3 regions of the Streptomyces sp. T028 genome follow, and region 3 is predicted to be linked to each of the others. Evidence: riboswitches for the same ligand, from Rfam matches in the RefSeq annotation. Region 3 holds a riboswitch; each other region holds the start of a gene.
The links. A riboswitch is a leader RNA that binds a small molecule or an ion and turns the genes downstream of it on or off. The one in region 3 is predicted to bind thiamine pyrophosphate.
Positions count from the first base shown of each region.

Region 1: another riboswitch for thiamine pyrophosphate. It lies ahead of ACLZN2_RS17615 (thiamine ABC transporter substrate-binding protein); the one in region 3 lies ahead of thiO (glycine oxidase ThiO).
Region 2: another riboswitch for thiamine pyrophosphate. It lies ahead of ACLZN2_RS47910 (hypothetical protein); the one in region 3 lies ahead of thiO (glycine oxidase ThiO).

Region 1 is NZ_JBLRVZ010000018.1:1,362-10,656, forward strand. It holds gene ACLZN2_RS17590 (hypothetical protein) at 1-268, shown strand, start outside; gene ACLZN2_RS17595 (VOC family protein) at 377-796, shown strand; gene ACLZN2_RS17600 (LAETG motif-containing sortase-dependent surface protein) at 1,119-1,829, shown strand; gene ACLZN2_RS17605 (ABC transporter ATP-binding protein) at 1,905-2,924, opposite strand; gene ACLZN2_RS17610 (ABC transporter permease) at 2,924-4,597, opposite strand; gene ACLZN2_RS17615 (thiamine ABC transporter substrate-binding protein) at 4,573-5,655, opposite strand; TPP riboswitch at 5,726-5,833, opposite strand; gene rlmN (23S rRNA (adenine(2503)-C(2))-methyltransferase RlmN) at 5,856-6,962, opposite strand; gene ACLZN2_RS17625 (hypothetical protein) at 7,105-8,163, shown strand; gene ACLZN2_RS17630 (SRPBCC family protein) at 8,179-8,628, opposite strand; gene ACLZN2_RS17635 (phosphatidate cytidylyltransferase) at 8,787-9,295, opposite strand, start outside.
Region 2 is NZ_JBLRVZ010000075.1:27,290-36,584, forward strand. It holds gene ACLZN2_RS47870 (hypothetical protein) at 1-170, shown strand, start outside; gene ACLZN2_RS47875 (N-acetylmuramoyl-L-alanine amidase) at 344-1,324, shown strand; gene ACLZN2_RS47880 (hypothetical protein) at 1,494-2,306, shown strand; gene ACLZN2_RS47885 (LLM class F420-dependent oxidoreductase) at 2,406-3,416, shown strand; gene ACLZN2_RS47890 (prenyltransferase) at 3,437-4,507, opposite strand; gene ACLZN2_RS47895 (class I SAM-dependent methyltransferase) at 4,504-5,250, opposite strand; gene ACLZN2_RS47900 (glycosyltransferase family 4 protein) at 5,244-6,626, opposite strand; gene ACLZN2_RS47905 (TetR family transcriptional regulator) at 6,847-7,482, shown strand; gene ACLZN2_RS47910 (hypothetical protein) at 7,483-8,073, opposite strand; TPP riboswitch at 8,114-8,289, opposite strand; gene ACLZN2_RS47915 (ferredoxin) at 8,380-8,613, opposite strand; gene ACLZN2_RS47920 (aldehyde dehydrogenase) at 8,622-9,295, opposite strand, start outside.
Region 3 is NZ_JBLRVZ010000012.1:143,558-152,852, forward strand. It holds gene ACLZN2_RS12965 (NAD(P)/FAD-dependent oxidoreductase) at 1-1,123, opposite strand, end outside; gene ACLZN2_RS12970 (hypothetical protein) at 1,156-1,506, opposite strand; TPP riboswitch at 1,562-1,674, shown strand; gene thiO (glycine oxidase ThiO) at 1,672-2,838, shown strand; gene thiS (sulfur carrier protein ThiS) at 2,835-3,035, shown strand; gene ACLZN2_RS12985 (thiazole synthase) at 3,041-3,835, shown strand; gene pknB (Stk1 family PASTA domain-containing Ser/Thr kinase) at 4,052-5,995, shown strand; gene ACLZN2_RS12995 (deoxyribonuclease IV) at 6,120-7,013, shown strand; gene ACLZN2_RS13000 (hypothetical protein) at 7,019-7,294, opposite strand; gene ACLZN2_RS13005 (sulfite oxidase-like oxidoreductase) at 7,356-7,988, opposite strand; gene bfr (bacterioferritin) at 8,164-8,643, shown strand; gene ACLZN2_RS13015 ((2Fe-2S)-binding protein) at 8,672-8,905, opposite strand; gene ACLZN2_RS13020 (class II 3-deoxy-7-phosphoheptulonate synthase) at 9,027-9,295, opposite strand, start outside.

The sequences.
Region 1 (9,295 bases), on a different contig from region 3:
CCTGTACGACCCCGCCGACCCCTCCTCCGGCCCCCTCACCACCCTCGGCGCCGCGGTCGTGGCCTGCTCCACGCTCGCCACGCTCCTCACGGCCGCCGTCGAGGCGAGGCAGGCCCGCGCCGACACCACCGCCGCCCTGCTCCGCCTCGGCGCCCCCACGAAGACGCTGCGCACCGCCGCCGCGATGCGCACCGGCGCGCTCCTGACCCTCTTCGTCCCGCTGACCCTCCTGGTGGCGGAGCTCGCCTCCCTCCCCCTGGCCCGCTGAAAAACTCGTACGAAAAAGATCGCGCCCGCCGATGAGTTCCGCGCGGCCCCCCGGTCTACCCCACCGAACAGCACGAGACGCACACACCGCACCCGATGGGAGAGACCGATGACCGCCCCCGCCTACCAGCAGATGATCTTCGTCAACCTGCCCGTGAACGACCTCGACGCCTCCAAGAAGTTCTTCACCGAGCTGGGCTACTCGATCAACCCCCAGTTCAGCGACGACAACGCGGCCTCCGTGGTCATCAGCGACACGATCGTCGCGATGCTGCTCACCAAGCCGTTCTACGCGACCTTCACCAAGAAGGAGATCGCGGACGCCACGAAGACCAGCGAGGTCCTGGTCGCGCTGAGCGCCGAGAGCCGCGAGAAGGTGGACGAGCTGGTCGACCGCGCGCTCGCCCTCGGCGGCACGCCCAGCGGCCAGACACAGGACATGGGCTTCATGTACGGCCGTGCGTTCGACGACCTCGACGGCCACACCTGGGAGGTCGTGTGGATGGACCCGTCGGCCATCGAAAGCTGAACCCCCGTCATCACGGCAGTGCCTGGCACGGGCGGGTGCATCCGCAGATACCCGCCCACCCGCCACCCGTTCGACGGTTTGCGGTCGATGGGGCCCCGTATCGCCCTCGTTGACCGGATCGAGCACGCTTCGGACGCGCTGAAACGTCCCGCTACTTAATAAGCGGGCAAAGCCAACCGCTGGGAGCGGTCCCCGCATTGACACTTCTTATGGGACGCTTATAGACCTGTGAGTCTGCTGGGGATGGTGACGCACTCGGCATCACCGGGGGCGCCATCTCCCCCTCCACCCCCCGCAGTTGCGCTACCCCTTAAGGACAAACGTGTCCCTTTCCCGCCGTACCGCCGCCCGTTCGGTGCGTTTCCTCGGTGTCACCGCCGCCTCCGCCGCCCTCGCGCTCAGCGCCGCCGGCAGCGCACTGGCGTGCGAGATAGGTGACTTCTCCGCCGCTGCCGGATGTGACGGCGCGAAGGGCGTCATCACGGTCACCGACAAGGACGCCACGGGTGTGCCCGCCGTCGTCACCGTCTTCCTCGAGAACAACGGCGCCGACCTGCGCCAGGTCGGCGAACAGACGGTGGAGGGCTCCAAGAAGGGCACCACCATCACCTTCGCCGAGACCTGGGAGCCGGGCGCGGAGTACCGGATCCACATCAAGGCCGTCAAGAACAAGAAGGTGCTCGTCGACGCGGACATCGCGGGCAACCTGACCACCCCGGCCGAGGCCTGCACGTCCGGTGACGACACCACGTCCCCGTCCCCCAGCGCCTCCGAGTCGGAGTCCGGGACGCCGTCGGGCACCCCCTCCACGACGCCGCCCGACACGATCTCCCCGAGCCCCTCGGACTCGTCGGACGACAGCACGGTGCCCTCCGCGAGCAACGCCCCCTCGCCCGCGGCCCAGGAGTCCAACCTCGCCGAGACCGGCGCCTCCAACACCGGCCTCATCGCCGGTATCGCCGCCGTACTCGTCGTCATCGGCGGCGGCGCGGTCTTCTTCGGCATGCGCCGTCGCGGCTCCGGCAACCGCTGACACCCGGTGCGGTCCCTCCACCCATGGGACCGCACTCCTCGCCGCGGGCGCGCGCCTCACCCCGGGCGCGGCCCCTCAGTCCAGCACCGCGGTTTCCGCCGCGTCGAAGGTCACCCCGACCGTGTCCCCGGCCTCCGGCGCGTCCCGCAGCGCGCACGCCGCCTCGAGCCGCGGTGCGCCCTCCGGCTGGAGGTGTACGGCGACATGGGTGCCCTTGAAGGTGCGGGCGGCGACCGTGCAGCGCAGGCCCTCGTCGACGGGGACGAGACGGACACCGGCGGGGCGGACGAGCAGCGTGCGCGGCCCCTGCGGGGAGCCGGCGGGCACCGGCACCTTGCCCCAGGGCGTGACCGCGACCTCCCCGGTGACGTTCGCCTCCACCACGTTCTCGAAGCCGAGGAACCGCGCGACGAACGCGTCCCCCGGTCGCTGCCACACCTCAAGAGGCGTACCGGACTGGGCGATCCGCCCGTCCCGCATCACCACGACCCGGTCGGCGAGCGCGAACGCCTCGCCCTGGTCGTGGGTGACCGCGAGGACAGTCGTCCCCAACCGCCCGAACAGCTCCCGCAGTTCGACCACCAGCCGCTCTCGCAGCGAGCGGTCCAGCTGACCGAGCGGCTCGTCGAGCATCAGCAGTCGGGGGCGGGGAGCAAGGGCCCGGGCGAGCGCGACGCGCTGCTGCTCGCCACCGGAGAGCGCGGCGACGGCCCGGCGGGCGGCGCCCGGGAGACCGACGAGGTCGAGCAACTCCCGTACCCGCTCCGCCTGTTCCTTCCTGGACGCGCCGTGCATGCGCAGCCCGAAGGCCACGTTCCCGCCGACGTCCCGCTGCGGGAACAGCTGATGGTCCTGGAACATCAGCCCCAACTCCCGCCGGTGCGCGGGCACCCCAGCCTGGTCGCGCCCGTCGAGCAGCACCCGCCCGGAGTCGAGCGGCTGGAGCCCTGCGACCACCCGCAGCAGTGTCGACTTGCCGCTGCCGCTCGGCCCGAGCACACACACGATCTCCTGCTCGCGGACCTCCAGGTCCACGGCGTCGAGCACCGCCCGCCCGCCGAACCGCACGGTGGCGCCCTCAAGGCCCAGCAGCATCAGAACTCCCCCGTCCGGTCGGTGCGCAGCCGCTCCAGCACCAGCAGGGCCACCGCGCACACCAGCATCAGAATCGTCGACAGGGCCATCGCCTGCCCGTAGTTGAGCTCACCGGCCCGCCCCAGCAGCCGCGCCACCGCCACCGGCAGCGTCGGATTGTCGGGCCGCGCGATGAACACGGTCGCCCCGAACTCCCCCAGTGACACCGCGAAGGCGAACCCGGACGCGACCAGCAGCGCCCGCCGCACCATCGGCAGGTCCACCTCCCGCCACACCCGCCAGGGCGACGCCCCCAGCACCGCCGCCGCCTCCCGCAGCCGCTGGTCCACCGCCCGCAGCACGGGCAGCATGGTCCGTACGACGAAGGGCACCCCGACCAGCGCCTGGGCGAGCGGAACGAGGATCCAGCTGGCGCGCAGATCCAGCGGAGGCTCGTCCAGCGTGATCAGGAACCCGAAGCCGACCGTCACCGCCGACACGCCCAGCGGCAGCATCAGCAGCGCGTCGAAGCCCCGCACCAGCCGGCCGGCGTCGCGACGGGTGAGCGCCGCGGCGGCCAGCCCGCCGATCACCACCGCGATGGCGGTCGCGGCGACGGCGTACTCCAGCGAGTTGCCGATCGCCTCGATCGGCGGCACCAGGAAGACATTGCCGTCCTCACTGGTCAGCGCCCGGTAGTAGGCGAAGTCCGGGGCGTCGAAGGACCGCTGCACCAGTACGGCCAGCGGCAGCACCAGCAGCAGCGCGATGCTCGCGAGCACCCCGCCCAGCAGCGCCCACTGCCCGGCCCCGCGCGGCCGCCGGGCGGTGAGGTCCGCGTCCACCAGCCGCAGCGCGGTCTCCCGCCGCCGTACCGTCCAGGCGTGTACGGCGAGGATCGCGCCCACCGCCACGAACTGCACGATCGTCAGGACGGCGGCCGTGGACAGGTCGAAGATCTCCGAGGTCTGCCGGTAGATCTCCACCTCGAGGGTGGAGAAGGTGGGCCCGCCGAGGATCTGCACCACACCGAAGGAGGTGAAGGTGAAGAGGAAGACCATCAGCGCGGCGGCGGCCACGGACGGCCCGAGCGCGGGCAGGGTCACCGTGCGCCAGGCCCTCAGCCGGGACGCGCCCAGCATCCGCGCCGCCTCCTCCTGCCGGGGGTCGAGTTGCGCCCACAGCCCGCCGACGGTCCGTACGACGACGGCGTAGTTGAAGAAGACGTGCGCGAGCAGGATCGCCCACACGGTCGTGTCCAGCCGTACGCCCCACAGCTCGTCCAGCAGACCGCCGCGCCCGACGAGCGCGAGGAACGCGCTGCCGACGACCACCGTCGGCAGCACGAACGGCACCGTCACCACGGCCCGCAGCACCTGCCTGCCCGGGAAGTCCAGCCGCGCGAAGACGTACGCGCCCGGCAGCGCCACCAGCAGGGTGAGCGCGGTGGAGGCGAACGCCTGCCAGGTGGTGAACCACAGGACATGCCGGATGTCGGACTGGCCCAGTACGTCGGCCAGCCGCCCGAACCGCCACACCCCGTCGACCTTCAGCCCACGGGCGACGATCGCGGCGACGGGGTAGGCGAAGAAGAGGCCGAAGAACGCGACGGGCAGGGCCATCAGCCCGAGCCGCGCCGCGCTCCCGGAAGGCCTTCCGGCCGCCTTGGTCACTTCAGTACGAGCGAGGTCCACGACTTGACCCACTGGTCGCGGTTCTCGGCGATCTTCGCCGGGTCCATGGTGTGGGGGTCCTTGGCGGCGGGCCCGTACTCCGTGAACTCCGCGGGCACGCTCGCGCCCTCGACCACCGGGTAGACGAACATGTTGAGCGGCATGTCCTCCTGGAACTCCTTCGAGATCAGGAAGTCGATGAGCGCCTTGCCGCCCGCGCTGTTCCTGGCGTTGCTCAGCAGCCCGGCGAACTCGATCTGCCGGAAGCAGGTCCCGGTCGCGACCCCGGTCGGGGCGGTGCTGGGCTTGGGATCGCCGTAGATCACCTCGGCGGGCGGGGAGGAGGCGTACGACACGACCAGCGGCCGGTCCGCTCCGGCCTTCTTGCCGCCGGCGGAGCCGGAGAACTCCTCGTTGTAGGCCTGCTCCCAGCCGTCGACGACCTTCACGCCGTTGGCCTTGAGCTCCTTCCAGTAACCCTCCCAACCGTCATCGCCGTACTGGGCGGCAGTGCCGAGCAGGAAGCCCAGCCCGGGCGAGGAGGTGGAGGCGTTCTCGGTGACGAGGAGGTTCTTGTAGGCGGGCTTGACCAGATCGTCGTACGACGTCGGCGGGGCCAGCTTGTGGTCGGCGAAGTACTCCTTGTCGTAGTTGACGCAGATGTCGCCGTAGTCGATGGGCGTGACCCGGTGCTTGCCGGAGTCCAGTTGGTACGCGCTGCCGACCTGGTCGAGGCCCTTGGCCTCGTACGACTGGAACAGGCCGTTGTCGAGCGCACGCGACAGCAGGGTGTTGTCGACGCCGAAGAAGACGTCGCCCTGTGGGTTGTCCTTGGTCAGGACGGCCTTGTTGACGGCCTGGCCCGCGTCGCCGGTCGTGAGGACCTTGACCTTGTACCCGGACTGCTTCTCGAAGTCGGCGAGCACGCTCTTGGAGGCGGCCCACGAGTCGTGGCTGACGAGGGTGACGGTCTTGGAGCCGCCGTCGGACGCCGAGTCGCCGGACGACTCCGCACCGCATGCGGACAGCGTGACGAGGCCGAGGCCGACCGTCGCCGCCACGAGGGTCTTGATGTGCACTGGATGTCCTCCTGGGGTTGGCCAGGAAGAACGCGGCCCCGCCCGGGGACGCCCGGGCAGGGCACAACAGCTTGAGCGATGACCGAACTTCCTACCCAGAATGACCTGGGCGAGGTTCAGAGGGTCTGCGGCCCGATTGCCGCACTCTCAGCGCTGTGGCGCTCCCCTGTCGGAATATGAAGATGTGACGTGGCCAGATTTTACCGCTCGGTGGCCGCGAGCTGACCACACGCTCCGTCGATCTCCTGGCCACGGGTGTCCCGGATGGTGACGGGCACCCCGTGCGCCGCGATGGCCTCGACGAACGCCTTCTCGTCCTCGGGCCGGGAGGCGGTCCACTTCGAGCCGGGGGTCGGGTTCAGCGGGATGAGGTTGACGTGCACGGGCTTGCCCCGCAGCAGCCGCCCGAGCCGGTCCCCACGCCAGGCCTGGTCGTTGATGTCACGAATCAGCGCGTACTCGATCGACAGCCGCCGTCCGCTCTTCTCGACGTACTCGAACCCGGCGTCGAGCACCTCCCGCACCTTCCACCGCGTGTTCACGGGGACGAGTGTGTCGCGCAGTTCGTCGTCCGGCGCGTGCAGGGAGATCGCGAGCCGGCACTTGAAGCCCTCGTCGGCGAACCGGTGGATGGCGGGGACGAGCCCGACGGTCGAGACGGTGATCCCACGCTGCGAGAGCCCCAGCCCGTCCGGAGCGGGATCCGTGAGCGCCCGAACAGCGGTGACCACCCGCTTGTAGTTGGCGAGCGGCTCCCCCATCCCCATGAAGACGATGTTGGACAGCCGCGCCGGCCCTCCGGGAACCTCTCCGTCCCTGAGCGCCCGCATCCCGTCCACGATCTGGTGCACGATCTCGGCGGTGGACAGATTCCGGTCGAGCCCCGCCTGCCCCGTCGCGCAGAACGGGCAGTTCATCCCGCACCCCGCCTGCGAGCTGATGCACATCGTCACCCGGTCCGGGTACCGCATCAGCACCGACTCGACGAGCGTCCCGTCGAACAGCCGCCACAGCGTCTTGCGGGTGGTGCCCTCGTCGGTCGACAGATGCCGTACGACGGTCATCAGCTCGGGAAGCAGCGCCTCCCGCAGCTTCTCCCGCGCCCCGGCGGGGATGTCGGTCCACTCCGCCGGGTCGTGCGCGTACCGCGCGAAGTAGTGCTGCGAGAGCTGCTTGGCACGGAACGGCTTCTCACCGATCTCCGCGACCGCGTCCTTCCGCTCCGCAGGCGAAAGATCGGCAAGATGCCGCGGCGGCTTCTTGGCTCCGCGCGGCGCGACAAAAGTAAGTTCTCCGGGCTTAGGCATGGCCTCACCAGTGTCGCAGATCGAACCGGGTGCCCCCGGGCCGCGGGCCGGGCCGCTACCGCAGGGCCGCGGTGGTCTTTACGCGAGTGGACGGGATGCGCTGCAATCGCTGCGTGGCCCGCCCGCACGGAGGTTACCGATCATGTCGACCACGGCGACCCCACAGCTGCGCGAACGGCTTGCCACGGACATCTCCCGGATCATGGTTCTCCGGCTGTTCGGCATCCGCGCCGCCGGCTCACGCAGTGTCTGGAACCGAAAAGCGGGGGTCCTGTTCATCTCCGTCAGCTACGCACCGCCCGCCGTCGTCGCCGGGTCACAGCTACGGAATCCCGCTGTCCTTTTCCAGGGCGACTTCTTCCCCTGGCTCATCTACTACTCGACGGTGAATCTCGTCGTCGTCCTCTGCCAGTGGTCAGGCTGCCGCGTACTGCACTACAGCATTCACAGCGTGGACGAAATGCTGACGGCACGAGGGCGACGCCGGTTCCATGAATGGATTGACCGCGGAACAGCGTCCCCACGTCAATTACGGTACATGGCGGGGGGCGCGGCGGTGTCCGTGACGGCCGTGTACGCGCTGTCCAAGGTGCAACTGCTCACCGACCAGAAGCTCCTCATGGCCGCGGCCTTCGCAGCCGTGGCCATGACCGGAGCCGCGGGGGCGAACTGTCTCTACTGGATTCTGCGGGCGGCGAAACTCTCCCGGGTCATCACGGCCACCGGCTGTTTGTCACTGTGGTGGGTCGCCCCGGCCAGCACACCCGGAATGGAGAATCTGGCCCGCTGGTACCGGCTGGTGACCGCCTGGTCCGCAATCGGGCTGACCGTGTCGTTCGCACCGGTCATATACCTTTCCCACCACGCACCCGACAACGAATTGCTGTGGGTGGTCAAGTGGACCTTTGCGGTGACCCTGATGTCCGCGCTGGTCCTCCTCGTCCTGTATTCCCACTGGCGCCTTTCACTGGCGGTCACGGAGCGGCGCATGGCGACACTCCGCCGACTCAACCACGCCATGCCGCAGCGCCCTCCCGTTCGCGCACAAGAACTCGACGACGACGTTCAACGGGTGCACGCGCTCTTCAAGGACGTCAGCAGCGGCCCCGTCGGCATGGTGAACAGCCAGACGCTGGCCTCCATGTTGCTGGCCGTCCTGACCGGCACCGTGCCTGTCGTCGTCACTCTTCTCGTTCGTTAGCCGCCAGGGACGGCCCTACGCCGCCCCGTGCTCCAGTCGGTCCTTCAGCAGTCGTTCGTTGAGCGGCAGCTCCTTGCGGACCTGGGGGCGGACGATCAAGGGGAGGAGGACCTTGCCGATGCCCTTGCCCTCGAAGTCGAGTTCCATGGTGACGCGGGAGCGGCGGCCGTCGTCGAGAGGGTCGATCTCGCCGTGGACATGGCCGCGGACGGGGCCGTCGACGCCCTGCAGACCCCAGGCGTGCGGGGGGTCGTACTCGGTGTACTCCATGGTCATCGGGATCTCCCGACGGCCCACGTGCCGGGTGATGCGCAGCCGGGAGCCGACGTGCACAGGACCGGGGTCGAGCGGCTCGGCCGATACCGCGCTCGCCTGCCACTCGGGCAGGTGGGACGGGTCGATGAGGTACGCCCACACATCCTCGGGGGTACGGTCGACGTCGATCGATTCGCGGAAGCCGGACATGACACCCATCCCCTTTCGTGACAACTCCGGGCAGGAGGAATCTTTAGGGACTTCCAGGGGAAATCGTCCCACTCGGCCGGCCTTCGGGTAAAGGCGGCGGGCCCCCGTCCTGGTCGGTCAGGACGAGGGCCCGCGAGCAGCGCGGAAGTAACCGCTGATCAGCCGGAGCCCACGAACAGCACGAGCAGCAGCCAGACGACGGGAGCCGTCGGCAGCAGCGAGTCCAGACGGTCCATGATGCCGCCGTGGCCCGGCAGCAGCGTGCCCATGTCCTTGATGCCCAGGTCCCGCTTGATCATGGACTCGCCGAGGTCACCGAGCGTGGCGCTGGCAGCGACCGCGAGGCCCAGCAGCAGCCCCTGCCACCAGCTGCCGCCGTCGATCAGGAACTGCATGCACAGCGCGCCCACGACCATCGCGAACGACACCGCGCCCAGCAGCCCCTCCCGGGTCTTGCCGGGGCTGATGCGCGGGGCGAGCTTGTGCCTGCCGAAGCGCCAGCCGACGGCGTACGCACCGGTGTCGCTGACGACGGTGAGGAGAAAGAACATCAGGACGCGCTGCGCCCCGTCCTCCGCGGTGAGCATCAGGGCGACGAAGGTGGCCAGGAAGGGGACGTAGAAGGCCGCGAAGACGCCGGCCGTGACGTCCTTGAGGTAGCCCTCGG
Region 2 (9,295 bases), on a different contig from region 3:
CCTGCGCCTGGAAGGACGGCACGACGACCAAGCTCACCAAGGCCCCCGCCAACACCGAGGTCGCCGCCGACGAGCCGGCGATCCGCACCGCCGAGGGCTCCCCGTACGGCTGGTTCGTGTGCCTGGCCCCGCAGGGCACGGAGTACGAGTCGGCGGAGGTGACGGACTAGCCTTCTGAGTCAGGAATTCCGTTCAGATGTGCAGGGGGAGGAGTGGGTGCGGCGCCGTTCCACGCCGCAGGCATGGGCTTTGCGGTGCCGAATCATCCTGGCGTGCGCCGCTGGCCCGCTGCCCGGCTCCACACCCAGATGCCTTCGACAGGGTGCCCGCTAGGGTGGCAAGCGTGTCGTACACAGGCCCGGACCCCAGCCCCTTCGATCCCCGCGACCAGCCCAGCGCCCGTCGCTCCCCGCTGCGCCGCCCGCCGGCCATCGCGCTCGCCGTGCTGGTGCCCGGCGCGCTGCTGGGCTGGCTGGCGTACGGGGTGCTCGGCGGGACCGGTGGCAGCGGGGACGGCGGGACGAACGCGGCGGCGGGGGCAGGGGCGGGGGCGGGGGCCCAGACAAGCACCCCCGGCTCACCGGCCGACTCCGACTCCGGTTCCTCCGACAACCCCGGCACCCTCTCCGCCTCCCCCAGCCAGGAGACCGTCCCCCTCAAGGGCAAGGTCGTCGTCATCGACCCCGGCCACAACGTCACCAACTCCCAGCACACCGCCGAGATCAACCGCAAGGTGGACATCGGCACCAACCTCAAGGAGTGCGACACCACGGGGACGTCCACCAACTCCGGTTACAGCGAGGCGAGGTTCACGCTGGACGTGGCGCACCGGCTGGTCACGCTGCTGCGGGAGCAGGGCGCGACGGTGAAGCTGACCCAGGACGGGGACCGGCCGTTCGGGCCGTGCGTCGACGAGCGGGCCCGGATCGGGAACGCGGCGCACGCCGACGCGGTGGTGTCGGTCCACGCGGACGGTTCGGCGGAGGGCAACCGGGGCTTCCATGTGATCCTGCCGGGCACGGTGCGCGAGGGCGCCGCGGACACCCGCGGGATCGTCGCCCCGTCGAGGGAACTCGGAGAGCTGATCGCGGACGACTTCGCGCACAGCACGGGCAGTTCACCGTCCAACTACATCGGCGACGGCACCGGCCTCGTCACGCGTGAGGACCTCGGCGGTCTCAATCTGTCAACGGTTCCCAAGGTGTTCATCGAGTGCGGCAACATGCGCGATACCAAGGACGCGGCATTGCTGACCAGCGGCGCCTGGAGGCAGAAGGCGGCGCAGGGGATCTCTGAGGGAATCGTGAGTTTCCTGCGCGGGTAGTGATCGGGGCGCTGATCCCGGCGGACAGTCCGATCACACGGGCGATAGTGTCGTCCCTGCGATCAGGGGGACCCACGCGCTTCACACCGGGGCCCGAGGGCGGCATGGTGACAGCGACGCCTCTACCGGACGTACCGATGACGACGAGACGACTGACGAAGGACCTGAAGTGAATATCCGCTCCCTCACTCGGGGCGACGGCGTGGTGATCGGAGCAGCGGTGTTGCTGTTCATCGCGTCGTTCCTCGACAACTACTCGTACGACGACGCTCCCGACAGCCTCGACATCCCGAGTCTGTGGTCGAACGGACCGGTTCTCCTCAGTGTCGTCCTGGCCGGCCTCATCGGTGCCGCGCTCGTCGTCGTGGCCCGCGCCCTGCCGCAGCCCCGCAAGGTGGCCGGTCTGGAGCTCGGTCCCTTCGGTGTCGCGTTCGCGCTGTTCGCCGCGTGGAGCGCCCTCGGCAACGTCATCGACCCGGTGGGCGGTCTGGACAACTTCGGCGGCGACAACTCCAACGCCCCGAGCGCGGGCACGGGCCTGATCATCGCCCTGATCGCCACGCTGCTCATGGCCGCCGGCGCGGTGGCCACCCCCCTCGTCCCCGCCCTCCAGGCCGGTCTCGTCCCCGCCCCCAAGCCGCCGACGCCGCAGCCCTACGGCGCCCAGCCGCCCGCCGGCTACGGGTACCCGGGGGCGCAGCAGCCGCCCGGGTTCGGTGGGCAGCCGCAGCAGGGGCAGCCGTTCGGCGGGCAGCCGGGTCCGGCCGCGCAGCCGCCGGCGCCGGACTTCTCGCCGTTCTGGTTCGCGGTGCCGGTGCCGCGCCCGCTGTACGCGGAGGACGGTGCGCCGATGCCGATCGCGGAGCTGGCGCCGGGTACCTGGTACCTCGCGGTCGAGCAGGGCGCCCAGGGTCTGATCGCGCAGACCCAGGACGGGCGGCGCGGCGTGCTGCGGGACACCTCCGGTATCCAGCGCGGCTGAGTTTCGCGGTCCTCGCCGACGGCCCCTCGCCCTTCCGGGCGGGGGGCCGTTGTCGTACAGTCGCAACCCCCGTATCTGACGGATCGTCAGGAGGCAGGTATGCGGCTCGGTCTCGCGCTCGGTTACTGGGGCCGTGGCCCCGACCCCGGCCATGTGGAGCTGGCGCTGGAGGCGGAGCGGCTCGGGTACGGCTCGGTGTGGACGGCGGAGTCGTGGGGGTCGGACGCGTTCACTCCGCTGACCTGGATCGCGGCGCGGACCTCGCGAATCGGGCTGGGGACGGCCGTCGCGCAGATGGCGGCGCGCTCCCCCACCACGACCGCCATGCACGCGCTGACGCTGGACCATCTGTCGGGCGGGCGGATGACGCTGGGGCTCGGGTTGTCGGGCCCGCAGGTCGTGGAGGGGTGGTACGGGCGGCCGTTCCCGAAGTCGCCGCTGACCGCGACCCGGGAGTACGTGGACGTCGTACGGCAGGTGCTGGCGCGCCGGGCGCCGGTGGAGCTCGACGGGCGGTTCCACTCCCACCCCTATCGTGGCGCGGACGGCACCGGGCTCGGGCGGCCGCTGAAGTCCATCACGCATCCGCTGCGGTCCGGTCTGCCGGTGCTGCTCGGGGCCGAGGGGCCGCGGAACGTGGCGCAGACCGTGCGGATCGCGGACGGCTGGCTGCCGTTGTACTGGTCACCGAGCCGGCCGGACGCGTACGGGCCGGGGCTGAGCGAGCTGCGCGAGGGGTTCGTCGTCGCGCCGCTGGTGCGGGCCAAGGTGTGCGCCGATGTCGCGGAGGGGCTGCTGCCGGTCAAGGCGATGCTCGGCTTCTACATCGGCGGCATGGGGCACGCCACCCGCAACTTCCACGCCGATCTGATGGGGCGGATGGGGTACGAGGAGGAGGCGCGGCGGATCCAGGAGCTGTTCCTCGCGGGGCGCCGGGAGGAGGCCGTGCTGGCCGTGCCCGACGCGTTCGCCGACGAGATCTCCCTGGTCGGCCCGCGCGAGCGGATCGCGGAGCGGCTGGAGCTGTGGCGCAAGGGTCCGGTGACGGACCTGCTGGCCGTGGCCCCGGACCCGGACACTCTGCGGGCGCTGGCCGACCTCAGCTCCTAGCGCCGTTCCGGTCTTTCACGTCAGCCGCAGCAGTCCACCTCAAGCCCCCAAGGCAGTTGCTCTCCCCCGAACACCGCACACGTGGCCTCGTGCCCACCCAACGCGGCCACCGCGAGCAGCAACGACCCGGCGGTCCAAGTCGTCAGCTCCCGGGGCCATATCGCCTCGTCCTCGAAGACATAACCGGTCCAGTACAGCCCCGACTCCGCGTCCCGCAGATGCTGGATGGACTGCAGGATCTCCAGCGCCCGGTCCGACTCCCCCATCGCCCACAGCGCCAGGGCGAGTTCGGCCGACTCCCCACCCGTCACCCACGGGTTGGGCACGACGCACCGCACACCGAGTCCGGGCACGACGAAGCGCTCCCAGTCCGCCTCTATACGGGACTTGGCCTCCGCGCCGGTCAACGCGCCGCCCAGCACCGGGTAGTACCAGTCCATGGAGTAGCGGTCCTTGTCGAGGAACCGCTCCGGGTGGCGCCGTATGGCGTGCCGCAGCGCGCCCGCGGCCAGTTCCCAGTCCGGCTGGGCCTCCTCGCGCTGCTCTGCGATCGCCAGCGCGCAGCGCAGCGCCTGATGCACGGAGGAGGACCCGGTGAGCAGCGCGTCGGCGGTGGGGGTGCCGTCGTGGTCGCGCCGCCAGCCGATCTGCCCGCCCGGCTGCTGCAGCCGCAGCACCCACTCGACGGCCGCGTAGACGGCCGGCCACATGCGGTCGAGGAAGGTGTCGTCGCCGGTGGAGAGGTAGTGGTGCCAGACGCCTACGGCTATGTAGGCGACGAAGTTCGACTCGCGCCCGGTGTCGGTGACGTCGTCGTGGGCTCCGTCGGCGTAGGCCGCGTACCAGGAGCCGTCCTCGTTCTGGTGCCGGGCGAGCCACAGGTAGGCCCGCTCGGCGGCCTCGTGCTCACCGGCCGCGTCCAGCGCCATCGCGGCCTCGGTGTGGTCCCACGGGTCGAGGTGATGGCCCCGGAACCACGGGATCGCGCCGTCCTCCCGCTGTACGGCGAGGATGCCGGCGACGGTCGCGGCGGCCTGCTCGGCGGTGAGGACCCCGGGCAGGACGAGGTGTTCTGTCCGGGGGGTGGTCACTGGTCGGCCACCTCGGCACCCACCGGGGGAAGATGCGGCTTGGTGGCGTAGGCGACGAAGCTCTTGCCGACGACCGGGTTCAGCGCCTGCTCGGCGAGCCGGGTGGCCAGCGGCTTCTTCATGATGTCCCAGACCAGCAGCTTGTGGTACGCCCGCACCGGCAGCGCCTTGTCGTTGTCGACGCCGAACGCGCACTTCAGCCACCAGTACGGCGAGTGCAGCGCGTGGGCGTGATGGGTGCCGTACGGCCTCAGTCCCGCCTCGCGGATCTTCCCGAGCAGTTCGTCGGCCTTGTAGATGCGGATGTGGCCGCCCTCGACCTCGTGGTAGGCGTCGGAGAGCGCCCAGCAGACCTTCTCTGGGCCGTAGCGGGGCACGGTGATGGCGATGCGGCCGCCGGGCTTCAGCACCCGGACCATCTCCGCGAGCACGCCCTTGTCGTCGGGGATGTGCTCCATGACCTCGGAGATGATGACGACGTCGAAGGACTCGTCGGGGAAGGGCAGGGCGAGGGCGTCGCCCTCCATGGCCGTCGCGGTGGCGCCCTCGGGAGCCTCGCCGGCCTCCTTCATCGCGGCGAACCACTTGGCGACCTCGCGGATCTCCTCGCCGTTCTGGTCGAGGGCCACGACCTGGGCGCCGCGCCGGTAGCACTCGAAGGCGTGCCGGCCGGCCCCGCAGCCGAGGTCCAGGACTCGGTCGCCCGGGGCGAGCGGGAACCGGGAGAAGTCGACGGTCAGCACGTGGCCCTGCTTTCGCGATCGGATGCTCGGTTTACGACGTCAACATCTTGGGGCACCCCGGTCGCCGGCCGGCGGGCGCCCCCGGCTATGGCCTCGCGGTAGCGGGCGACGGTTCCCTCGGCGGCCCGCGCCCAGGTGAAGTTCGCGAGCACGCGCTCGCGTCCGGCCGCACCGAGCCGGGCGCGCAGGGCGGCGTCGCCGAGGAGCCGGCCGAGGCCGGCCGCGAGCGCGCCCGCGTCGCCCGGGGGTACGGCGAGGCAGGTCTCGCCGTCGCGTCCGGCGACCTCGGGGATGGCGCCGCCGGTGGTGGCGAGGAGCGGGGTCCCGGTGGCCATGGCCTCGGCGGCGGGCAGGCTGAAGCCCTCGTAGAGGGACGGCACGCAGGCGACCTGCGCCGAGCGCACCAGGTCGACGAGTTCGGCGTCGGAGATGCCCTTGACGAACTCGACGGCGCCTTCGAGGCCGTAGCGCTCGATCGTCTGGGCGACGGGCCCCTCGGCGGGACGCTTACCGACGACGACGAGGTGGGCGTCGGGGTGCTCGGTGCGCACCTTCGCCAGCGCCTCGACGAGGAACACCAGGCCCTTCAGGGGCACGTCCGCGCTGGACGTGGTGACGATCCGGCCGGGTACGACGGGCACGGACGGGTCCGGGGAGAACAGATCGGTGTCGGCGCCGATGTGGACGACGTGAATCCGGTCGTCGCGGACGCCGAGGTGGTCGACGATCTCCTGGCGGGAGGTGCCGGAGACGGTGAGCACGGACGGCAGCCGGCGGGCGACGCGCTTCTGCATCCGGGTGAACGCGTACCAGCGGCGCACGGAGTAGCGGCGCTGCCGGCCGTCGGCGGCGTCGAGCTCCAACCGCCGGTCCACGGTGATGGGGTGGTGGATGGTGGTGACGAGCGGTGCACCCACGTCCCCCAACAGGCCGTAGCCGAGGGTCTGGTTGTCGTGCACGACGTCGAACTCGCCGCGCCGGGCGCGCAGATGGCGGCGGGCGCGCAGGGAGAAGGTCAGTGGCTCGGGGAAGCCGCCGGTCCACATGGTCGCGACCTCGAGGGCGTCGATCCAGTCGCGGTACTCGTCGCGCTTCGGGGTGCGGAAGGGGTCCGGGGAACGGTAGAGGTCGAGGCTCGGCAGCTCGGTCAGACTCAGGCCGTCGTACCCCTCGTCGAGCACGGGGTACGGCTGTGAGCCGATGACCTCGACGCGGTGGCCGAGCCGGACCAGCTCGCGCGACAGGTGCCGTACGTAGACGCCCTGGCCGCCGCAGAACGGGTTCCCCTTATAGGTGAGGAGCGCGATGTCGAGCGGTCGCCCGCCGTCAGCGGCGAGGTCACGTCGGGACCCCTCCTGACTGGCCTCAGCGGTCACTCCGGGCCCCCTTCTGCCTGCACTGTCCCGCGAGGTTACGACGAGACGCTAATCTAGAACAAGTTTCAGACTTGATCGTTCGGGAGGCTCCGAATCTACCGGCAGGTAGGGGTGCTGGGAGAAGTGGATCAGGTGATTCACGCCACGACCCGCGCGGCCCGGGCGGCCCTGCCATGCTGTGTGATCACCGAGCCTCACCGACTGTCACGGAACGGTGCCCATGCCTGCGGAAGAGACCACCCAGCGCCCCGCCTCCTCCTCCCTCACGGAGCGGCAGGAGGCCCGCCGCCGGCGCATCCTGCACACGAGCGCGCAGCTGGCCAGCCGGGGCGGTTTCGACGCGGTGCAGATGCGGGAGGTCGCCGAGTCCTCACAGGTCGCCCTCGGCACGCTGTACCGCTACTTCCCCTCCAAGGTGCATCTGCTGGTCGCCACCATGCAGGACCAGCTGGAGCACATGCACGGCACGCTCCGCAAGAAGCCCCCGTCCGGAGACCGCCCGGCGGAGCGGGTCGCGGAGACCCTGATGCGCGCCTTCCGCGCCCTGCAGCGCGAGCCGCATCTGGCCGACGCGATGGTCCGCGCCCTGACCTTCGCCGACCGCAGCGTCTCCCCCGAGGTCGACCAGGTCTCCCGCCAGACGACGGCGATCATCCTCGACGCGATGGGTCTGACCGACCCCACGCCCGAGCAGCTCTCGGCGGTCCGCGTCATCGAGCACACCTGGCACTCGGCCCTGATCACCTGGCTCTCGGGCCGGGCGTCCATCGCCCAGGTCCGCATCGACATCGAGACGGTGTGCCGCCTGATCGACGTGACGGACCCGAAGCGGTCGCCGGACCTCGCGTCGGACTGATCACCGCAGGTCGCGCAACCGGAGGCCGGCCGACCCAGCGGACTCCGCGCACGCCGACCCGCACAGGTCCAGCGAGCCCAGGTCGGCGGTGATCGCCGCGCCGGGCGCGAGAAGCGCCTCGTCGAGCTCGAACTCCACCCGTGTCCCCGCCCCGGCCGGCGGCACGAACCGTTCCGGGTCCCCGAGCGGCCTGCCGACCGCCAACTCCTGGCGGAAGCCGACGCCGTCCCGCCAGACCTCGACCACCGTGCGCGAGCTCACCGCGGAGGCGGCCCAGCCGCACCAGCGGTGGGGGCCGATCAACGAGCCGAAGCCGATGATCGGCACTCCGTCCACGCCCAAGGCGTCGGACGCGTCGTCGAAGACGGAGAAGGCGAGGTCGCCGCGGATCTCCGCCTCGACGCGCAGGGTGTGCGCGGGCGCGACCCGCGTGGCCGGGTGCAGGGACCAGCCCACCACCTGGCCGAACGCCCGCGAGGGGAGTTCCGGGCTGTCCAGGCCGACGCCGAAGTACATGCCCGGCCTGCGGCGCACGGCTTCGCCGCCCTCTACGACACGGATATCGGCCGCGCTGTACCAGTGCTCGGTCACGACCGCACGCTACGGCACCCCACCGCACGACCGCATGCGAAAACCTACGAGACGGGTTCCCTTCGCCGGCATGGTCCGGATCAGGTGTTGGGGGTCGCCTTCCAGCCCGACTGCTGCTTTCCGGCCTCTCAGCCCAACCGTCGACGTCGGCCCCAGCGGATGCCTTCGCGTCTCGCCAAAGTCGGCTACTCCGGTTGGACTCCCTCACTCGCCTCGTAGGCCAATACCAGGATAATACGGACAGAAGTGAATGGAACCCCCTGAGGGCAAGATTTTTCCGCCCCCAGGGGTCGTCTCAAGGGCCGCTCAGTCCTCCGGTGGAAACACCGCCTCCCCGCTCCCCACCAGCGTGATCGCGATCGCCTCCACCGGACAGCTCTCCGCCGCCGCCAGCACCCGCTCGTTCGCGTCCGTGTCCGGGTCGACCGGGTGGGACTGGCGGGCGGTGTCGAGGCGGAAGCCGTCCGGGGCGTGGTGGACGCACTGGGCGGAGCCGATGCACAGGGAGCGGTCGACCTCTACGTGCCAACGGTCACCCATGGCCCCCGTCAGCCTTCCCAGCCCGCGGGCAGATGGATCATCTTGTGCTCGAGGTACTCGCCGTACCCCTCGGGCCCGAACTCGCGCCCCAGCCCGGAGTTCTTGTAGCCGCCGAAGGGTCCGAGCATGTCGAGGCTGAAGGTGTTGACGGAGTACGTCCCCGTGCGGACCTGCTTCGCGACCTTGATGCCGTGCGCCACGTCCGCCGTCCAGACGCTGCCGCTCAGCCCGTAGTCGGAGTCGTTGGCGATCTTCAGCGCCTCGGTCTCGTCGCCGTAGGGCAGGAGGCAGATCACGGGGCCGAAGATCTCCTCGCGGGCGATGCGCATGGAGTTGTCGACGTCGCCGAAGAGCGTCGGCTCCACGTACCAGCCACGCTCCAGCCCCTTCGGCCGGCCCCCGCCGGTGAGGACCTTCGCGCCCTCTTCCTGCCCGATGCGGATGTAGTCGAGGTTGCGGCGCTGCTGCCGCTCGGCGACCAGCGGGCCCACCTGGGTCGCCGGGTCCAGCGGGTCGCCGACGACGAGGGCGCCCGCCGCCGTGGCGAAGGCGTCGGCGAACTCGTCGTAGCGCGAGCGCGGCAGCAGGATGCGGGTCTGGGCCACGCAGGCCTGCCCGTTGTTCATCCAGGCGGCCGGGACGATCCCGGCGACCGCGCTCTGCAGGTCGGCGTCCGGCAGCA
Region 3 (9,295 bases):
ATAGAGCCACCAGGCGGTCCTCCCGGAGCCAGCAGACGCTCCAGGCCGGGCCCGTCGGGTCGCCGCGCCAGACCAGGTGGTCGGCCGCGGTGTGGTGGCCTGCGTACTGGACGAAGCGGCCGAACTGCTCGGACCAGAAGTACGGGACCGGGTCGTAGACGGCCGGGGGCTCGTCCGTGGCCGTGCCGATGATGTTCGCGGCGACGGTGCGGGGGCCCTGGAGGGCGTTGTCCCAGTGATGGACGAGGAGGCGTTCGCCGTAGCGGCCGGAGGGGAAGGAGGCGCAGTCGCCCACCGCGTAGACGTCGGGGACCGAGGTGCGCAGCCGGTCGTCGGCCAGGACCTCGTGATGGGCGCCCAGTTCGACGCCGGAGCCGGTCAGCCAGGCGGTGGCGGGGCGGGCGCCGATGCCGACGACGACGGCGCCCGCGGGCAGCCGGGAGCCGTCGTCGAGGACGACCGCGCCGGGCTCGACGCGGGCCACGCGCGCGTGGGTGCGCAGTTCGGTGCCGCTGTCGGCGTACCAGGAGGTCATCGGGGCGGCGACCTCGGCCGGGAGGGCGCCGGCGAGGGGCCGGTCGGCGGCCTCCACGACGGTGACCGCGCAGCCGGCCTCGCGCGCGGCGGTGGCGAACTCGGCGCCGATCCAGCCGGCGCCGACGACCACGATGTCGTGCTGGCGGGCGAGGACGGGCCGCAGCCGCTCGGCGTCGTCGAGGGTGCGCAGCAGATGGACGCCGGGCACGCCCTCGGCGCCCGGCAGCCTGATGGGTTCGGCGCCGGTGGCGAGGACGAGGACGTCGTACGGGACGGGCCCCGCCTCGGTGTCCACCTCGTGGTCGGCGGGGCGCAGGCCGAGCACCTCGCGACCGAGCAGCAGGTCGATGCCGAGGCTCTCGAAGTCGACGTCGAAGGCGGAGCCCTCGGCCTTGCCGAGCAGGACGGCCTTGGAGAGCGGGGGCCGGTCGTAGGGCTGGTGGGGCTCCGCGCCGATCAGCGTCACGGTGCCGTCGAAGCCCTGTTCGCGCAGGGCGACCGCGGTCTGCACCCCGGCCATGCCCGCACCGACCACGACCACGCGCCGCGCGGGCGGCCTGTCCTCTTCCCGACTCTGCTCGCTCACCCGATCACCATAGACAACTGACAATTTGTCAGTCAGCCGTCGTGCTCCGTGACCTGCTCCACAACGCTGGTGCCGCTGCCCTCCTGCGACTCCCAGGACCAGGTCTCCTCCAGTCGCACCCGACCGTCCGCCAACGCGACGACCATCGAGACGCAGTGCCCCGAGGAGGTCGTCCCGTCCCGCTTGAGCTGGACGTACCGGAAGTCGAGCCGGTCCCCCTCACGGGTACCCACGAGATGGCCGCGTACGACGTCGCCGCCCGCGTAGTCCGCCCAGATCACGCCGTCTTCCTCGTGGTACGTGAAGCGGGTGCGGGTGCCGACCTGGCCCGGGGCCTGGTCGGCGACGGGGGCGAGGACGAGACCGTCGAGCGAGCGGGACACGGGCGGGAGGCTCCCTTTAAGAGGCGCGGAACCACGGGCTAGGGTGTGGCCAACGTAGAGCACTCGCGGGAGCCCGGACGCACCGGGCTGAGAGGGAGGCTGGCCGGCCTCCGACCGTACGAACCTGATCCGGGTCATGCCGGCGAAGGGAGGGGCTGGACGCCCATGTCGCGTACACGTACATCCGACGTCCTCGTCGTGGGGGGCGGGATCATCGGGCTGGTCACGGCGTGGCGGGCCGCGCAGCGCGGGTTCGCCACGGCGGTGGTGGATCCCGAGCCGGGCGGCGGGGCCGCGTGGGTGGCGGCCGGGATGCTGGCCGCCGTCACCGAACTGCACCACGGCGAGCAGACCCTGCTGGGACTCAACCTGGCCTCGGCCCGCCGCTACCCGGACTTCGCGGCCGAGCTGACGGAGGCGACCGGGCTGGACCTCGGCTACCGCCGGTGCGGCACGCTCGCGGTGGCGCTGGACGCCGACGACCGCGCTCATCTGCGGGAACTGCACACATTGCAGACGCAGTCAGGGCTGGAGTCGGAGTGGCTGACCGGGCGGGAGTGCCGACGCCTGGAGCCGATGCTCGCGCCCGGGGTGCGGGGCGGGCTGCGGGTGGACGGCGACCACCAGATCGATCCCCGGCGGCTGGCCGACGCGCTGGTCGTGGCGTGCGAGCGGGCGGGGGTGGTCCTCCACCGCGTGTGGGCGGAGCGGCTGTCCGTCGTGGGCGGGCGGGCCGCGGGGGTCGTCACGGGGGACGGTACGGCCCTGGCGGCGGGGCAGGTGGTGCTCGCGGCGGGGAGCCTGAGCGGGCGGCTGGCGGGGGTTCCGGAGGACGTACTGCCGCCGGTCCGGCCGGTGAAGGGGCAGGTGCTGCGGCTGACGGTGCCGCCGGCGTACGCGCCGTTCCTCAGCCGTACCGTGCGGGCCGTCGTGCGGGGCAGCCAGGTGTATCTGGTGCCCCGGGAGAACGGCGAGCTGGTCGTGGGCGCCACCAGCGAGGAGCTGGGCTGGAACACGACGGTGACGGCGGGCGGTGTGTACGAGCTGCTGCGCGACGCGCACGAACTGGTGCCGGGGATCACGGAACTGCCGTTGACCGAGACACGCGCGGGGCTGCGGCCCGGCTCCCCCGACAACGCGCCGCTGCTCGGGCCGACCGGACTGGACGGGCTGCTGCTGGCCACCGGGCACTACCGCAACGGCGTGCTGCTGACCCCGGTGACCGGTGACGTGCTGGCACACGCCCTGGCCACCGGTGAACTCCCCGACGAGGCCCGCCCCTTCACCCCCCGGCGCTTCGGCGCCGCCGCCGTCACGGAGCAGCTCGTATGAACATCTCGGTGAACGGTGAGCGGCGGGTGGTCGCTCCCGGTACGGCCCTCGACAGCGTCGTACGAGCCCTGACGGCGGCGCCCTCCGGCGTGGCGGCCGCGCTGAACGAGACCGTCGTCCCGCGCGGGGAGTGGTCCGGCACCGCGCTCCACGAGGGCGACCGGGTGGAAGTCCTGACCGCCGTGCAGGGAGGGTGAGCGCCGTGGCCGACGACGCCTTCGTCCTTGCGGGTACGTCCTTCTCGTCCCGTCTGATCATGGGTACGGGGGGTGCGCCGAGCCTGGAGGTGCTGGAGCGGGCGCTGGTGGCGTCCGGGACCGAGCTGACGACGGTGGCGATGCGGAGAGTGGACCCTGCTGTGCGGGGTTCTGTGCTGTCGGTCCTTGAGCGGCTCGGCATCCGGGTGCTGCCCAACACGGCGGGGTGCTTCACGGCCGGGGAGGCGGTGCTGACGGCTCGGCTGGCGCGGGAGGCGCTCGGGACGTCCCTGGTGAAGCTGGAGGTCATCGCCGACGAGCGGACGCTGCTGCCGGACCCGGTGGAGTTGCTGGAGGCGGCGGAGACGCTGGTGGACGACGGGTTCACGGTGCTGCCGTACACGAACGACGATCCTGTGCTGGCGCGGAAGCTGGAGGACGTGGGGTGCGCCGCCGTCATGCCGCTGGGGTCGCCGATCGGGTCCGGGCTGGGGATCCGCAACCCGCACAACTTTCAGCTGATCGTGGAGCGGGCGGGTGTGCCGGTGATTCTGGACGCGGGGGCCGGGACGGCGTCGGATGTGGCCTTGGCGATGGAGTTGGGGTGTGCGGGGGTGATGCTGGCGTCGGCGGTGACGCGGTCGCCGGATCCTGAGCGGATGGCGTCCGCCATGCGGGCCGGGGTGGAGGCGGGGCGGCTGGCCCGGCTGGCGGGGCGTATTCCCCGCCGTTACTTCGCCGAGGCGTCGTCTCCTACGGAGGGTTTGGCCACCCTGGATCCGGAACGCCCCGCCTTTTGACGCTCTCCCACCCGCGCACCACCCGTTCACCGTCGGTCGAGAGGTGGGCCGGCCCGTGGGGGTTGATCGCCGTCGGCGGCCGGCCCTCGCGGGTGGGCACGCATGTACGCCTGGTGCGTGCCCGCGCCCCGTGGGGCGCGTCACAGGTCGGCTGCAGTCGTGCTCCGAATGGGTGGGAAGGGGTGGGGTGTCAGTCGTGGCTCGTAGACTCGCTGCGTGGACACGACCCTTCAGGACCCTCTGGTCGGGCAGGTGCTCGACGGGCGGTATCGCATCGAGGCGCGGATCGCCGTGGGCGGGATGGCCACGGTCTACCGGGCCGTGGACACCCGCCTCGACCGGGTGCTCGCGCTCAAGGTGATGCATCCGGCGCTCGCGGCCGACGGGTCGTTCGTCGAGCGGTTCATCCGGGAGGCGAAGTCCGTCGCGCGGCTCGCGCACCCCAATGTCGTTCAGGTGTTCGACCAGGGTGCGGACGGGTCGTATGTGTATCTCGCGATGGAGTACATCGCCGGCTGCACCCTGCGTGACGTGCTGCGCGAGCGTGGGGCGCTGCAGCCCAGGGCCGCGCTCGACATCCTGGAGCCGGTGCTCGCCGCGCTCGGGGCCGCGCACCGGGCCGGGTTCGTGCACCGGGACATGAAGCCCGAGAACGTGCTGATAGGGGACGACGGGCGGGTCAAGGTCGCCGACTTCGGGCTGGTGCGGTCCGTCGACACCGTCACCAGTACCACCGGGGCCGTGCTCGGGACCGTCGCCTATCTGGCGCCCGAGCAGATCGAGACGCCCGGTGCCGCCGACCCCCGGGTCGACGTGTACGCGTGCGGTGTCGTGCTCTACGAGATGCTCACCGGTGAGAAGCCGCACGACGGCGACTCCCCCGCGATCGTGCTCTACAAGCATCTCCACGAGGACGTCCCGCCGCCGTCCGGCGAGGTCCCGGGGCTGGCTTTCGCACTCGACGAGCTGGTCGCGTCGGCCACCGCCCGCGCCCCGGGCGTCCGGCCGTACGACGCCGTCGCGCTGCTCGGACAGGTGCGGGACGCGCGCGCCGCGCTGAGCGAGGCGCAGCTGGACTTCCTGCCCCCGCAGGCCGTGTCCGCCGCGCACGACAACGCCGACGACCGCACGAGCGTCATCCCGCGCTCGCTGACCGTGCCCCGGCCGCTGCCGGTCAACGAGGAGGAGGGGTTCGGGGCGGACGCGGGCTCCGTCCACCGGACCTCCCGGTTCCAGAGCCCGCCGCCGCTGCCTCCCCGGCGCCGTACGGCGCGGCCCCGGCGCGGGGTGCTCGCCCTCGTCACCGTGTTCCTGCTGGTGATCGGGGTCGGCGCCGGCGTCTGGTACATCAACTCCGGCCAGTTCACCACGGTGCCGAGGGTGCTGACGCAGTCGCAGGCGAAGGCGGAGCAGCGGCTGGAGGCCGCCGGGCTGGAAGTGGGCGACGTCGAGCATGCCTACAGCGACACCGTCAAGCGCGGCACCGTGATCAGCACGGACCCGGAGCCGGGCTCCCGTATCCGCAAGCACGACTCCGTTGCGCTCACCGTCTCCGACGGCCCGCAGACCGTGGAGGTGCCGGATGTGACGGGCTCCCGGCTGGACAAGGCCAAGGCGCTGCTGAAGTCGGACGGGCTGGAGCCGGGGCAGGTCACCGAGGAGTTCAGCGACGACGTCATCAAGGGCTTCGTGATCAGTACCTCGCCCGAGGCGGGCACGGAGCGGCGCACGGGCTCGGCGGTCGCGATCGTCGTCAGCAAGGGCAGCGCGATCGACGTCCCGGACGTGACCGGCGAGGATCTGGAAGACGCCAAGGCCGACCTGGAGGAGGCCGGTCTGACGGTGGAGGTCTCCGCCGAGCAGGTCACCTCCGAGTTCGACGCGGGCCAGGTCGCGGCGCAGACCCCGGAGGCCGGCAGCGAGGCCGCCGACGGGGACACGGTGACGCTGACCCTGTCCAAGGGCCCGGAGATGGTCGAGGTCCCGGACGTGGTCGGCGACAGCGTCGACGACGCCAGGACGGCTCTCGAAGGGGCCGGGTTCGGGGTCAAGGAGGACCGCGGACTGCTCGGGCTGTTCGGCGACACGGTGAAGAAGCAGTCGGTGAAGGGCGGCAAGACCGCGCCCAAGGGGTCGACGATCACGATCACCATCCGGTGACGGTGACCGGGCGGCGGGAAGAAGCCCGAAAGGAGCCCGGGAAGGGGGCCCACAAAGAGCCCCGGGAAGGGGCCCGGGAAGGGGCCCGGGAAGGTCACCCGCCCGGGCATGACACCCTGAACGGGTGAGTCAGCCAGCACCCCGCCCAGCAGCACCCTTCCCCTCCCGCAACCCTGTCGGCGGCCATGTCCCCGTGGCCGGCGGACTGCACTCCGTGGGCCTGACGTACGCCCATGACCTCAAGGCCGAGACGGTCCAGGTGTTCGTCGCCAACCCGCGCGGCTGGGCCACTCCGGCCGGCAACCCGGCGCAGGACGAGGCGTTCCGGGAGGCCTGCGCGGCGGAGTCGGTCCCGGCGTACGTACACGCCCCGTATCTGATCAACTTCGGTTCGCACACCGAGGCGACCGTGGAGAGGTCGGTGGAGTCGCTGCGGCACTCGCTGCGCCGGGGCCGGGCGATCGGCGCGCTCGGGGTCGTCGTGCACACGGGGAGCGCGACGGGCGGGCGGGAGCGGTCGGTGGCGCTGAAGCAGGTGCGGGAGCATCTGCTGCCGCTGCTGGAGGAGCTGACCCATGACGACGACCCGTTCCTGCTGCTTGAGTCCACGGCCGGGCAGGGCTCCTCGCTCTGCTCCCGGACCTGGGACTTCGGGCCGTACTTCGAGGCGCTGGACGCCCATCCGAAGCTCGGTGTCTGTCTGGACACCTGCCATGTGTTCGCCGCCGGGCACGATCTGACCGGCCCGTCCGGGATGCACGAGACCCTCGATTTGCTGGTGGACACCGTCGGTGAGGGCCGGCTGAAGCTGATCCACGCCAACGACTCGAAGGACGTGGTCGGCGCCCACAAGGACCGGCACGAGAACATCGGCGCCGGTCACATCGGCGAGGACCCGTTCCGCGCGCTGATGACCCACCCGGCGACGGAGGGCGTACCGCTGATCATCGAGACGCCGGGGGGCAAGGAGGGGCACGCGGCGGACGTGGAAAGACTGAAGAAGCTGCGGGACGGCTGAGGCTGTCAGTCCTCGTTTTCGAACAGCACGTGGGACGTGTCGACGATGTGCACCACGAGCACGATCAGCAACCCGTCGCTGACGACGTACTCGATGGCCATGCTGTGGGTCAGTGCGAGGGAGCGGGTGTTCTCGTCACCGGAGATGGGCGACGAGATCTTGGTGCGGGGGTCCGTGGACACTATGGCGAGGCCCCGCTGGAGCAGCTCACGGCGGTCCTCGGGGAGGCTGTCGCGCACGCGAGCCGCAGACTCGGTGTAGATCACGTTGAAGATGGCCATCAGTGGCTCCCTGCACGGTTGTCGTGGTAACCGGCAATGAGCATACCGCCACGAACCGTACTCAGAGTTCCGGGCCGTCCCCCGGCTCCTCCTGGTAGGAGTAGCGCTGCTCCTTCCAGGGGTCGCCGATGTTGTGGTAGCCGCGTTCCTCCCAGAAGCCGCGGCGGTCGGCGGTCATGTACTCGACGCCGCGGACCCACTTGGGTCCCTTCCAGGCGTAGAGGTGGGGGACGACGAGACGGACCGGGAAGCCGTGCTCGGCGGTGAGGAGCTCGCCGTCCTTGTGGGTGGCGAAGATCGTGCGCTCGGCGGCGAAGTCCGCCAGGCGCAGATTGGAGCTGAAGCCGTACTCCGCCCACACCATCACATGGGTGACGTCGGCGGCGGGCGGGGCGATCTCCAGGACGGTGCGGGCCGGGACCCCGCCCCACTCGGCGCCGAGCATGCTGAACTTCGTCACGCAGTGCAGATCGGCCACGACGGTGGTGTACGGCAGAGCGGTGAACTCCTCGTGGTTCCAGCAGCGCTTCTCGCCGTCCGCGGTGGCGCCGAAGACCCGGAACTCCCAGCGCTCGGGCCGGAACCTGGGGACCGGGCCGTAGTGGGTGACCGGCCAGCCCCGCTGCAGTCGCTGTCCCGGCGGAAGCTCGGACGGTGCTGCTTCTGCAGATTCGCGCTCCACCGGCTGACCCATGTCTCCATCCTGACAGACCCGACACAGTGCACATGACCAGCCATGTCCTGAATCGGGCAACACCGACTAAGCATGCACTAACTTACTAAGTACGCACTTACTGGACGATCTTTCCGCCCGGTGAAATCATGCGGCGGCAACCTCCCCGAATCCCCACGTGGAAGGAGCCTCTGCGATGCAGGGCGACCCCGAGGTCATCGAGTTTCTGAACGAGCAGCTCACCGGTGAGCTCACCGCGATCAACCAGTACTTCCTCCACGCCAAGATGCAGGAGAACTTCGGCTGGACGAAGCTCGCGAAGTACACGCGGCACGAGTCCTTCGACGAGATGAAGCACGCGGAGGTGCTCACCGACCGCATCCTGTTCCTCGAGGGGCTGCCGAACTACCAGCGGCTGTTCCACGTACGGGTGGGCCAGACCGTCAAGGAGATGTTCGAGGCCGACCGGCTGATCGAGGTCGAGGCGATCGACCGCCTCAGGCGCGGCATCAAGGTGATGCGCGAGAAGGGTGACATCACCTCGGCGAACATCTTCGAGTCGATCCTCGAGGACGAGGAGCACCACATCGACTACCTCGACACCCAGCTGGAACTGGTGGAGAAGCTGGGCGAGGCCCTCTACATCGCACAGCTGATCGAGCAGCCCGAGAGCTGAGCGGCCCGGGAGCTGAAGGGCCCGAGAGCTAGGCGGCTTCGTCGAGCCGTTCCAGGTCCGAGAGGACCGGGCGGCCCTGGTCGGCCAGCTCGCGGCGCGGGCAGGTGCCGCGGCCGAGAATCGCCTGAATCCGGCGGACGCACGAGCCGCAGTCCGTGCCGGCCTTGCAGGCGGAGGCGATCTGGCGAGGTGTGCAGGCTCCGTCCTCCGCGTGCTGCTGGACCTGCGCTTCAGTCACTCCGAAGCAGCTGCAGACGTACACGCGGATTCACCTCCTGCCGGGATCGATAAGGCTAACCTAACCTTACCCGGCACTCGGTGTCCACAAAAGTGGAGAGGGCGCGGATCGCATGTGATCCGCGCCCCACCCCTGTGACCGGAAGTCACTGGTCCCGGTACATCTCCGCGACGAGGAACGCCAGGTCGAGGGACTGGCTGCGGTTCAGCCGCGGGTCGCAGGCCGTCTCGTAGCGCTGGTGGAGGTCGTCGACGAAGATCTCGTCGCCGCCGCCCACGCACTCGGTGACATCGTCACCGGTGAGCTCGACATGGATGCCGCCCGGGTGGGTGCCGAGGCCCTTGTGGACCTCGAAGAAGCCCTTGACCTCGTCGAGCACGTCGTCGAAACGGCGGGTCTTGTGGCCGGAGGCCG